DNA from 2 places in the Fictibacillus sp. 23RED33 genome. Region 2 is predicted to be linked to the other one. Evidence: riboswitches for the same ligand, from Rfam matches in the RefSeq annotation. Region 2 holds a riboswitch; the other holds the start of a gene.
What was found. A riboswitch is a leader RNA that binds a small molecule or an ion and turns the genes downstream of it on or off. The one in region 2 is predicted to bind FMN.
Positions count from the first base shown of each region.

Region 1: linked by a shared signal. The riboswitch ahead of ribE (riboflavin synthase) and the one ahead of IHV09_RS19765 (ECF transporter S component) in region 2 are both predicted to bind FMN.

Region 1 covers NZ_JACZDX010000001.1:72,468-78,639, reverse strand. Annotated here, with positions in the region: gene ribH (6,7-dimethyl-8-ribityllumazine synthase) at 768-1,235, opposite strand; gene IHV09_RS00465 (bifunctional 3,4-dihydroxy-2-butanone-4-phosphate synthase/GTP cyclohydrolase II) at 1,252-2,445, opposite strand; gene ribE (riboflavin synthase) at 2,457-3,104, opposite strand; FMN riboswitch at 3,287-3,434, opposite strand; gene IHV09_RS00455 (TrkH family potassium uptake protein) at 3,489-4,856, opposite strand; gene IHV09_RS00450 (hypothetical protein) at 4,960-6,036, opposite strand; gene IHV09_RS00445 (TIGR02206 family membrane protein) at 6,125-6,172, opposite strand, start outside.
Region 2 covers NZ_JACZDX010000009.1:33,255-39,426, reverse strand. Annotated here, with positions in the region: gene mqnE (aminofutalosine synthase MqnE) at 1-1,068, shown strand, start outside; gene IHV09_RS19785 (NAD(P)H-dependent oxidoreductase) at 1,107-1,781, opposite strand; gene IHV09_RS19780 (winged helix-turn-helix transcriptional regulator) at 1,929-2,309, shown strand; gene dapF (diaminopimelate epimerase) at 2,368-3,234, opposite strand; gene IHV09_RS19770 (hypothetical protein) at 3,251-3,493, opposite strand; FMN riboswitch at 3,593-3,738, shown strand; gene IHV09_RS19765 (ECF transporter S component) at 3,926-4,504, shown strand; gene IHV09_RS19760 (NupC/NupG family nucleoside CNT transporter) at 4,856-6,070, opposite strand.

The DNA.
Region 1 (6,172 bases), on a different contig from region 2:
TCTCCTCTCGATCTACCATCCTCTTAAACAGTTGTTTAACGAAGCTACCCAAAAAGTGTATGATCCTTGCGTTCTAGCCACACATGAAATGATTTTCTTTTCATTTTTTCTCCTCCTATTGTTTCGTGAATCTATTGCAAAAAGAAGATTGACTCTTCTGTGCAAACGAAAATAAAAAAACATACCATTCGAACTCGGTATGCTTAAAATCACAAAAAAACACACGTCACGACTGGGGTGACCTGCGTACAAATATGTATGTAGAAAAGGCAGATATATAGATTGATAATCCTAATACATCTCTTCCGGCAGGCCATGGTATGAAATTGTAGAGTCATCGTTGATTACAACAGTGACCGCAATTTGAGTAACAATCATTTCTTTCACCATGACACAACCATCCTTTCCATAATTTTGTAGTTTGTAACTTTGGTAATCTTAACACTATTCTAATAACTATGTCAATTGCTTTTGGATATGCTTAAAATTATTTAAAACGCTGTTAATTTTTGCTTTAGAAGAGTGCTTGAAGTGAGGTTGCCGCTTCAATCTACAGCGTTTTCATATGTACCTATCATTATTTACTTTCAATCCAGAAGTTTTCACTTTCAATCCACGAGTTTTCACACTTAATCCACGAGTTCATGCTCTCAATCCAAAAGTTATCCACGAGTCGACACCACTCGACAAACTCGTACACCATCGATTTTATAAAACAAACAAAAACCCGTCACTAAAAAAGTGACGGGCTTTCACACACATACAATTTATCCTAACTGACGCGTTAAGTTTGCCATTTCAATAGCTGACACAGCAGCTTCCCAGCCTTTGTTTCCTGCTTTCGTTCCTGCACGCTCAATCGCTTGTTCAATTGAATCCACTGTCAAAACGCCAAAGATTACAGGAACACCGCTCGTCATGGATGCTTGAGCGACTCCTTTCGCTGCCTCATTACATACGTAATCAAAGTGCGGAGTGGATCCGCGGATAACTGCTCCTAACGTAATCACAGCATCATAGTTACCGCTATCTGCCATCTTTTTAGCGATCAGCGGTATCTCAAACGCTCCAGGTACCCAAGCGATATCTACATCATCTTCAGAAATACCATGTCTCTTGAATGCATCTTGTGCACCTGAAACTAATTTATCTGAAATAAAGTCATTAAAACGTCCTGCTACGATACCTACTTTTAATCCTGTACCAACTAAATGTCCTTCAAATAATTTTGCCATGACTATTCCTCCTGATTTAAAAATGAAGCATATGCCCCAATTTGCTCTTTTTTGTTTTTAGATAATCTTCGTTGTTCTTGTTATGAGGCATCTGAAGCGCCACACGATCGGTCACTTCTAAGTCATACCCTTTTAATCCAGCAATCTTTCTTGGATTGTTTGTCAGCAGTTTCATCTTACTGATACCAAGGTCCTTTAAAATTTGAGCTCCTATGCCATAATCACGCAGATCTGGAGCGAACCCGAGCTGCTCATTTGCCTCAACCGTATCAAGACCCTCTTCTTGAAGTTTATAAGCTTTCATCTTATTGATGAGTCCGATGCCGCGTCCTTCTTGTCTCATGTACAGCAAAACGCCACGGCCTTCTTTTTCTATCTGTGAAAGAGCTGCGTGAAGCTGTGAACCACAATCACAACGAGCTGAACCAAATACATCACCTGTTAAGCACTCCGAATGAACGCGGACTAAAACTGGTTCTCCGGTTGCAACCTCACCTTTAACGAGTGCAACATGTTCTTTCTCATCTAATACATTCGAAAAACCGATCGCTTTAAAATCTCCAAACTCTGTAGGCAGATTAATCTCTACTTCACGCTTTACCATCTGCTCAGTTTTGTTTCGGTACGTAATGAGGTCTTTGATCGTGATTAGCTTCATATTATGTTGTTTCGCAAGCTCGACTAGTTCAGGAACACGAGCCATCGTTCCGTCTTCTTTCATAATTTCACAGATAACACCAGCCGATTTGCTGCCTGCCATTTGTGCAAGATCGATGGCTGCTTCCGTATGGCCTGCTCTTCGCAACACACCACCGTTTTTTCCGATCAACGGAAAAATATGACCAGGTCGTTTGAAATCAGAAGGTAGGGAATCTGCATTCACAAGCTCACGTACTGTAGACGCTCTCTCTTGAGCCGAAATACCTGTTGTTGTTGAAATATGATCGACGCTTATCGTAAAAGCCGTGCCATGCGAATCTGTGTTGGCTACTACCATCGGTGAAAGATCAAGCTTTAACGCAATTTCTTCTGAGATCGGTGTACACACTAAACCTCTGCCATGTGTCACCATAAAATTAATGGTTTCAGGAGTTATACCTTCTGCGAGTGCTACAAAGTCACCCTCGTTTTCACGATCTTCGTCATCTACTACGATCACAATTTTTCCTTCTTTAAGATCTGCCACTGCTTCTTCTATGGAGTGAAACATGAACTCTCCTCCTAAAATCCGTGCTCTTGTAAGAAATCAAGAGACAGCTTCGACTTTTGTGTAGTTTCTTCTTTCGGCGACAACATATTGTGTACATACTTTGCGAGCATGTCGCATTCGATATTCACGATGTCACCCGTTCCTTTCGACCCTAAGATCGTGTGTTCTGCTGTATGAGGAATCAATGAAACAGTAATTGTACTTTCGGTCACTTCAAAAATAGTGAGACTCGTTCCATCTACACATACAGAGCCTTTCAACATAAAATAACGCATCAGATGGTCAGGTAACACTATCGTATAATAAATGGCATTTCTCTCTGGACGCTTTTCAATGATTGTTCCTGTCCCATCCACATGCCCGGAAACAAAATGTCCACCGAACCGGCCACCAGCAGCCATCGCTCGTTCAAGATTGACCAAATCACGGTTGTTTAACAATCTCAATGTGGATGAACGAAACGTCTCTGGCATAACATCTACCGTGAACTCTCTTTTACTAAAAGAAGTTACGGTTAGACAAACACCGTTAACTGCGATACTGTCTCCAAGGTTTACATCTTTTAATACTTCTTGGGCTGTAACAGTAAGAACAATCGTTTCGTTGCCTTTAGAAATTGATTTTATCGTACCTTTTTCTTCGATAATGCCTGTAAACAAAAAGCTTTCCCTCCCCTCGTATGACGTAAGTATCATCGTAAATATGCATAAGCAGGAGTCCTTTTTTTCTTAATACAAATAACCCCGGAAACAGATTGCTTCCGGGGTTTTAAATGTTAAGAATATAACGAAATAAACCTTTAAATATACCTATTTCAAACACAGGTATTCTAAAAGTGTTCACGTTCCTTCTCCCATCCAGACTATACTGTCGGCTTCGGAATTGCACCGAATCCACCGTTTCTGCTACATGCAAAACCGGGTCACGGACTGAGAGGCTGAAGCCTCATCACCGCCGGTTGGGAATTTCACCCGACCCCGAAGGACTTATTTACTTATGTTCATTATAAGTAAACAGCAGCGTGAATTCAAACGTGATCACTTTTATTGGCCAATAATTAATTTTTCTTTCGGGTAATGAATGTGCTCTGTAACCACTTTTCCTCGGATAATGAACAAGAATGAAAGTACGCCAATTCTTCCAATAAACATCAGAAGCATTAAGATCACTTTACCTGTTGAGCTCAACTGACCTGTAATTCCAGTGGAAAGCCCTGTAGTTCCGAAAGCTGAACATACCTCAAAGAATAAGTACTCGATCGGCATAGGGTCAGTAATCGCTAAGATAATAGTGGATGTCGTACAGAGCACCATCGCAACGATAATAACAATAAACGACTTGTGTATATCTTCAGGGTATATCTCACGCTTAAAGATTTTTATCGTGTTTCTACCCTTCGCATAAAAGAGGATTGCTAATAATGCTACAGCAAAAGTCGTCGTACGAATCCCCCCTCCTACTGAGCTTGGAGAAGCACCAATAAACATCATGACTCCTAAGAAGAGAAGGGTTGGTACTGTGAATTCAGAGACGTCCATCGTGGATAGGCCTCCACTTCGGGTGGTAACAGACTGAAACAATGAATAAAAGATTGTTTCATGCCAAGACTTACCTTCGAAGAATGCATTCATCTCTAGTACATAAATCCCTATGGCTCCTGTAATAACTAATAATGCAAATGTAGTTGTTGTAACTTTCGTAAAAAGAGTGAACGTATAACGCTCTAAATACTTACGCTCTTTAATAAAGTTATTGATCTCTACTAATACGGGAAATCCGATAGCACCGGATGTAATCAAAAACATCGTAACGATCTGAACGAGATAATCATGACGAAACGGGATCAATGAACTTCCCGTTATATCAAAACCTGCATTCGTCGTTGCTGTAACTGCTGCGAAGAATGCGTGATAGAGCACTTCTATTTCTGTATCATAATAAGGCTGAAACAAGATAAAGAACAATACTGTTCCTACGATTTCAATTCCAATAATGAGTGTTAGTATTTGCTTCATCAACTGAACAAGCCCAGCAAGTGTAGATTGATTCTGGTCTGTCATAATCAATTGACGCTCTCTCATCCCAATACGTTTACCGATTAAAAGCCAAATGGCTGTACCGAGCGTCATAACGCCGATCCCACCAATCTGCACGATGATGGCAAGAAGGACGACTCCAACTTGATTAAACGTTTCTGAGATATTAACAGAAGTTAGACCTGTTACACTAACTGCACTCACGGCGGTAAACAGGGCATCGATAAATTTCAACTCTACTCCTTCGTTATGACCGACCGGCAAGCTTAAAAGAATAGTCGCTACTAAAACGGACAATAAATAAAAGATGACGATTAGCTGAACGGAAGTAAGAAATGATTTTTTTTGTTGTGAAGTTGCTGTATTTTTAAACATATATTTTCACCTGTCGAAAGGATTTTTCTGTAACCTTCTGAAATCTTAACAATAGCATTTCCATTTAACAAGGTGAAATTGAACATTTGCTAAAAAAAGACTGTTAATCTTCTAAGTTACATTCTTCATCAGCCATTCTCTTTTCAATAAGCCTCATTAATTCAGCGGGGTTATCTACTTTAATAACTACCCTTGTCACGTTCTTCTTAAATCCATATATGATATCTGACCTTACAGGTTTTTTCAACAGCAACTCAATATTCGGTTTTTCCGGAATAAAATCACTTACTCGGGCTTCAAACGTATACTTCATTTCTGCTGCACTCAACTCATCTGGTCCTTCATACGTTTTCCATTCTTGGATGTATTTAAACGGCAGATCAAGGCTTTTAATAAATCCTATATTCAATATCAACGATTGATTTGTAACGATTATAGGGACTTTTTTTACAGCTTGCATCTGACTGATGAGAAAAAGAATAGAGTAGATGTTTATAAATAATAGAATCAAAGAGACTGTATGGTTCCATTGACTGAAGAAATAATGAAGACCGATCGATTCGATGATAAGCGCGTGGATCAACATGAGCTGGAGAGCTACATAACTTGTATTCTTATGGAGAGTAAATGTTTGTCCATTCATCATAGGTGCTTTTCGCCAGGAAAAGAAAGCATAATAGAACATCGTAACTTCACTGACGAGAGAATCGATCAAGCGACTTTGTGCAAAATGAAGATTTACAGCGAGTTTGATTTTCAATAAAAACGGTAGATCAACAGCTAAGTCACGGTACGACTTCTTTACTTTAGGTAACTTTCTGCACACGATAAATAGTAAATAAAGCTCAATAGAGATAAAACCCGCTTCTAAAAGAAGTATAGCTTTCGGAATAAATGATACAGATTTCAACAGATCATCTGGAATTATAAATGAAGCGAAAGCATAACTCACTAATGCGACAAGCAGTGTCAGCTTCCATGAGTATCTTTTACGAATAATAAAGTAATAGGTAAGTAAAGGAATAACGAGAAGAAAATCAAACATAGAGCCAATGAGCACAGAAGTAGGTATGGGTTGGAAATAAGTTGTCTGATAAAGAATTACATTGCTGCCAATGACCAATAAGCTAAGAAATAGATAAGGTATCCACCTGATCGGCCTGTTCATGGTTTCAATCATAAAATCCCTCCTCACTTCCATTATACAATAAATACCATTGCTTTCTTCCTTTGCATGATTTTGTCACAAAAGGTACAAAAAAAGGACCCTACACCTCAAACGGTGGATGGTCCTCTTTCGTGTGATTTAGCTTTTC
Region 2 (6,172 bases):
ATGGAGGCAATCGCTGAAAAGATAACTCACGGTGAGCGTCTTTCGATTGAAGATGGATTATTTCTATATGAAACGAATGATTTGCTAAGCGTTGCTTCATTAGCAAACGAGGTTAATAAGCGTAAGAACGGCGACAACGTTTACTTCATTGAAAACTTGTACATCAACCCGACTAACGTATGTGAAGCTACTTGCAGTTTCTGTGGCTTTAAGCGTAAGCCTGGTGAAGAAGGCGCTTATACGATGAACGATGAGCAGCTCTTGAGCTATGTTGAAAAACGCTGGAACGATAACATTAGAGAGTTTCATATCGTAGGTGGCCATAATCATGAAGTACCTTTCGATTATTATCTAGATACGATTCGAACGTTAAAAAAGCATTATCCACAAGTAACGGTTAAAGCATATACAGGTGCAGAGATCGAGTTCTTCTCCAGAATAGCTGGACTTTCTATGAAAGAAGTATTAGAAGAGTTGATTAAAGCAGGTCTTGATACCCTGCCTGGTGGTGGTGCTGAGATTCTGACCGAACGTTACCGTTTAAAAATGAGCCCAGACAAAGCATCGACTGATCAGTGGTTAGAAGCACATGAAATCGCTCATGGTTTAGGATTAAAAACACATGCAACAATGTTGTACGGATCTATTGAGACGAAAGAAGAACGTCTCATTCATATGGACCGCTTGCGCCAACTTCAAGATTCAACAAACGGATTCATGGTATTCATCCCGTTAGCTATGCAGCCTCGTACACAATCTATGGGATTGATGAGAAGAACTTCTGCTTTTGATGATATGAGAACCATTGCGATCAGCCGACTCATGCTAGATAATTTTGACCATATCAAAGCATATTGGATCAACATTGGTGTTCAGTTAACTCAAATGGCATTAACGTTCGGTTCAAGTGACATCCACGGAACGTTGATCGAGGAACGTATCTCTCACGCTGTTGGAGCATTAACGTCATCAGGGATTACACGTAAAGAACTTGTTCACTTGATCAAAACAGCCAACAAAGTTCCTGTAGAACGTGATACATTTTATAACATCATTCAAAAATACTAAAAAGTGGAGGCGATTGTGCCTCCACTTTTTTATGTTCATTACTTAATCCATTTCACAACATCGCTCATATCTTGACGAACTTTTGGACGTGGTTCATTTACGCGATAGCCGAATCCTACCATAACCGCTACTTCAAAGTTTCCTCCTTGAAGTACTCCTTCTTTTTCTAAGATAGCCTGAACTTTCTCTTGATCAAATCCTTCGATCGGGCAAGAATCAATACCAATTTGAGCAGCTGCTGTCATCATATTTCCTAGTGCAATATAGATTTGTTTAGCTGCCCAATCGACCATAGCGCGGTCGTTTCCAAGAAGCTTAAAGTCAGATTCTAAGAATGTCTTGTAAAACCCACTGATCGCATCATACGCTTCTTTCGGAAGATTCTTTACATCTTTCTTGATATGCTCAATGTATTCTGAATCGTACATCATATCTTCTGCCGTACGTGCTAGCATCACGACATAGTGACTCGCAGTCGGCAATTGTTTTTGTGCGCCCCATGATACAGGTTTCAACTGTTCACGTAGCTCTGGGTCTTGAATGACAACAAAACGCCAAGGCTCAAAGCCGAAGGAACTCGGTGATAAACGTCCAGTTTCTAAAATAAATTCAAAGTCTTCATCTGAAATCTTTTTCTCTGGATCAAATTCCTTTGTTGCATGTCTGAACTGAAATGCCTCTAAGATCTCTTGTTTTTTAGCTTCTTTATTCATGATGTTTATCTCTCCTTCAATATTTATGAACGTAATTTAAAGTTGTTTTGATATCCTACACAATATATTATAAAAGTAATAACAAAAATGAAAAGTACGCACATTTTTGTGTCATAGTATCATTTTTTATACTAAAGGAGCCATTCAATGACTAATCAACAATTCGACCTTTCCAATTGGCAATCTCACGGCTATTCATGTCCAGTCGAAGCGACTCTTGATATTATCGGTGGTAAGTGGAAAAGCGTTATTTTGTATCACTTGATCGAGGGCAAGATACGTTTTAACGAACTAAAGCGCCTCGTCCCTGGAATTACACAGCGAATGCTTACCCTACAGCTACGAGAATTAGAGCGTGACGGCATCATACACCGAGAAGTTTATAAACAAGTCCCGCCGAAAGTGGAATATTCTCTAACTTCATTTGGTGAAACACTGATCCCTATTATAAAGTCCATGCTTCAATGGGGAATTGAACATACGGAGAAAATCGTTCAACATCGTGAGCAGGCTGAAGTTAAGGATTAAAAAAAGAAAGCATCTCTGCTTTCTTTTTTAGTAGGTGTAGGCTTAATGTGTGCACCTTCTACCTATTAGTATGATATTCACCCGTACAGATTATTTCTGCTGGGCCAGTCATCCAAACATCTCCATTATCTTTCCAGTTAATGATGAGATCTCCGCCTGCTAAATGAACAGTAATATCCGTATTTCTATCTGCTTCTTCGTTTAGAACGGCAGCTACAGCTGCTGCACAAGCTCCTGTACCACAAGCTTGCGTTATACCTGACCCTCTCTCCCAAACTCTAAAGTGCATTTCACTTTTAGAAACCACTTCTACAAACTCTGCGTTTACCCAATCAGGAAACATTGAATCTTTTTCGATGATTGGTCCTAACGAATGCAGAGGCGCTTTCTCAATATTATCCACAAAGAAAACGGCATGTGGATTTCCCATTGAAACAGCAGTGAGTCTTAAAGGTGTCCCATCAAAAGATACTTCCTCATTCACCACTTGTTGGAGGTGGTCAAATCCCGTGACAGGAATTTTTTGAGGTCGAAGGATGGGGTTACCCATATTAACCGTAACGAGTGATACTTTATTGTTGTTATCTATTGTTACTTTTGCAGTTACTAAACCACCTAGTGTTTCAATCTGAAATTCGGTTTCTGTTACTAATCTGTTTTCGTACGCATATTTGGCTACACATCGAAGTCCGTTACCACAGTTTTTAGCTTCAGAACCATCATTATTAAAGATTCTCATTTTAACTGGCGCTAATTCGCTTGGGCAGATTAGAATCATCCCATCTGATCCGATGCCCGTGTAAGGATTTGAGACTTCCGCTGCTAACCTCGGCAGATCAGCTTCATCAATACACTCTTCAAACATGTTTATATAGATGTAATTATTGCCTAATCCATGCATTTTTGTGAATTTCAACGTATCCATCGCTTAACCCTGCTCCTTATGATTGACCTCTCAATTTTTCATCCGTATAAAAATAATCATCGTCGGCGTTTAGTATGGTTAACTTGCCATGACAACAAGGCATAATAAGTATCTGTTTAATTCCTTCTTGAGCAAGATTCAGTTGTTCTTCTTTAAAGGAAGTCAATACATTGTCTCGTTGGCAAAACGGACATTCCGAAATATAAATATCCTTCATCATTCTTTCATATGGCCATGTATATTCAAATGTTAATTTCATATCGGTTCATCCTCTATTTGGAAGGTATGGTTATTGCATATTCGTTCACAACTTACATTTTTTAAAGTATAATAGGTGATGTAACAAAATACAATAGCGATCCATCTTCGGGGCAGGGTGAAATTCCCGACCGGCGGTAATTGAAGATTCCCTCTTCATCAGCCCGTGAGCGAAAAAGTTTTCTTTTTTGCTGATCTGGTGTAATTCCAGAGCCGACAGTATAGTCTGGATGGGAGAAGATGTAGGTACAGCGGTTCAACTCTAATTAGAACCCTTTGTTTAAGCATGCCATTTTGTGCATCTTTTACATGCTGTTTATCATACTTACAAACTCCCTTAGTCTCATTAACTGACTAAGGATTTTTTGTGTGAAGCAGGCTGTGCTGCATTCGAAATCATGAGATGGCGCAACACAAAAGAGGAGAGATTTCAATGCAAAAGGGAAAGATCAAACAAATGGTAGCGGTATCGATGCTCAGTACGATTGCTTATGTACTGATGATGCTCGACTTTCCGTTCCCAGGGTTACCTCCATTTTTAAAGATTGATTTTAGTGAGGTGCCTGCACTTCTAGCTGCAATCATTTTCGGACCAGCGGCAGGAGTGATGGTGGAAGCCATAAAAAATGTTCTACACTACGGGATAGTAGGAAGCTTTACCGGAGTACCAGTTGGTCAATTAGCAAACTTTGTGGCCGGTATTCTATTCATTCTTCCAGTATCCTACTTATTCCGCAAAAAGAATTCTGTTAAACGTCTTTCAGCGGGCTTGATCTTAGGAACGGTTTTGATGACATTTATGATGGGTCTGCTCAACTACCTAATCATCTTACCAGCCTATACGTGGTTCCTTGGTGCTGATCCGATGTCTAGCCAGATGATGCTTGATCTTATATTAAAAGGTATAACGCCGTTTAACTTGATAAAAGGTACAATAATTACACTGTTATTCGTAGCATTATACAACCGAATGCAGCCATGGGTGATGAAACAGATCGCTCAACAGGCCTAAATATAGAAGATAAAACCGCAGGGGGGATGATTCCCACTGCGGTTTTTTTATTGTTCATGATAGGGGTATTAAGCTGGACTGGCGGTTAGATTGCTTGTCGAAATTTAGCGAACCGCCTTTATTTTAGAATTTAGACTTAATTGAACGTCGTTTCGACTTAATTAAGTCTTATTTCGACCCAATTTTGTTTGCTTAGACTTAATTATAGATGATGATACCCTAGCTGGTATTATTCAGGGGACTATGTCCCAAGTGTGACAGAGAATTGCACCGCACGCTATCTGCTAAAATCCTCTCTAACAAAAAAAGATGCTCAAGCATTAGCTTGAACATCTTAAAATGAAACCATTCTTATAGAATAAACATACCTGCGATTGCACCGCTTAGTAAGTTTGCGATTGTAGCTGCGATTACAGCGCGCATTCCAAGTCTTGCGATGTCAGGACGACGAGTAGGTGCCATTGCTCCAAGACCACCTAAAAGGATCGCGATTGAAGAAAGGTTCGCGAAACCACAAAGTGCGAAACTTACAACCGCTACTGTTTTCGGCATTAAGTCTGGAATTTGAGGTGCGAATGAAGAATAAGCAACGAACTCGTTCAATACGATTTTTTGACCGATGAACGTACCGGCTTTAACTGCTTCTTCCCACGGTACACCAATAACAAATGCGATTGGAGCGAAAATATAACCTAGAATTTGTTGAAGTGTGATCTCATAACCGAACCAGCCACCGATTCCGCCAAGGATACCGTTAACTAAAGCGATAAGAGCGATGAATGCAAGTAACATTGCCCCAACGTTAAGTGCGATTTGAAGTCCATCTCCTGCACCTTTTGCTGCAGCGTCAATTACGTTTACTGTATCTTTATCACGTTCTAATTTGATCTCACCCATTGTTTCAGGCTCTTCTGTTTCAGGAACAATGATCTTAGCGATCGCAAGTCCTGCAGGAGCACACATAAAGCTTGCCGCGATTAAGTATTCTAACGGTACTCCTAATAGGTAATAACCAATCAATACAGAACCTGCTACTGATGCTAGTCCACCTACCATTACAGCAAAAAGTTCAGATTGAGTAAGACGGTTCATATATGGACGAATAACTAGAGGTGCTTCTGTCTGACCTAAGAAAATATTTGCAGTAGCACTCATTGATTCTGCTTTACTTGTTTTTAATAACTTAGATAATGCTCCCCCTAAAATTCTTACAACCCATTGCATGATGCCTAGGTAATAAAGAACTGAGATTAGAGAAGAGAAGAAAATGATAACGGTTAAAACTTGAAACGCAAAGATAAATCCTTTTCCTTCTGCTGGAATCATACTTCCAAACAAGAAAGTAATTCCTTCGTTCGCATAAGCAACAACGTTTGAAACTTTTTGTGAGACGCTTTGCAATGCTTGTTTTCCAGCATCCCATTTAAGAACGATCAACGCAAAAGCAATTTGAATTGCTAGTGCACCGATTACCGTTCTCCAGTTAATCGCTTTCTTATTTTGAGAAAGTAAGAATGCGATTACAAGAAGAACGAGCATACCACCTAATCCCCATAAAATTTGCATATTCGTACACCCCTTTTGTAATTTGGAAGAAAACGCTTACTATTAGCACGTTAGTTGTCAGACATCCAATGACTGACCCTTTTCTAATGTAACAAATTTCGA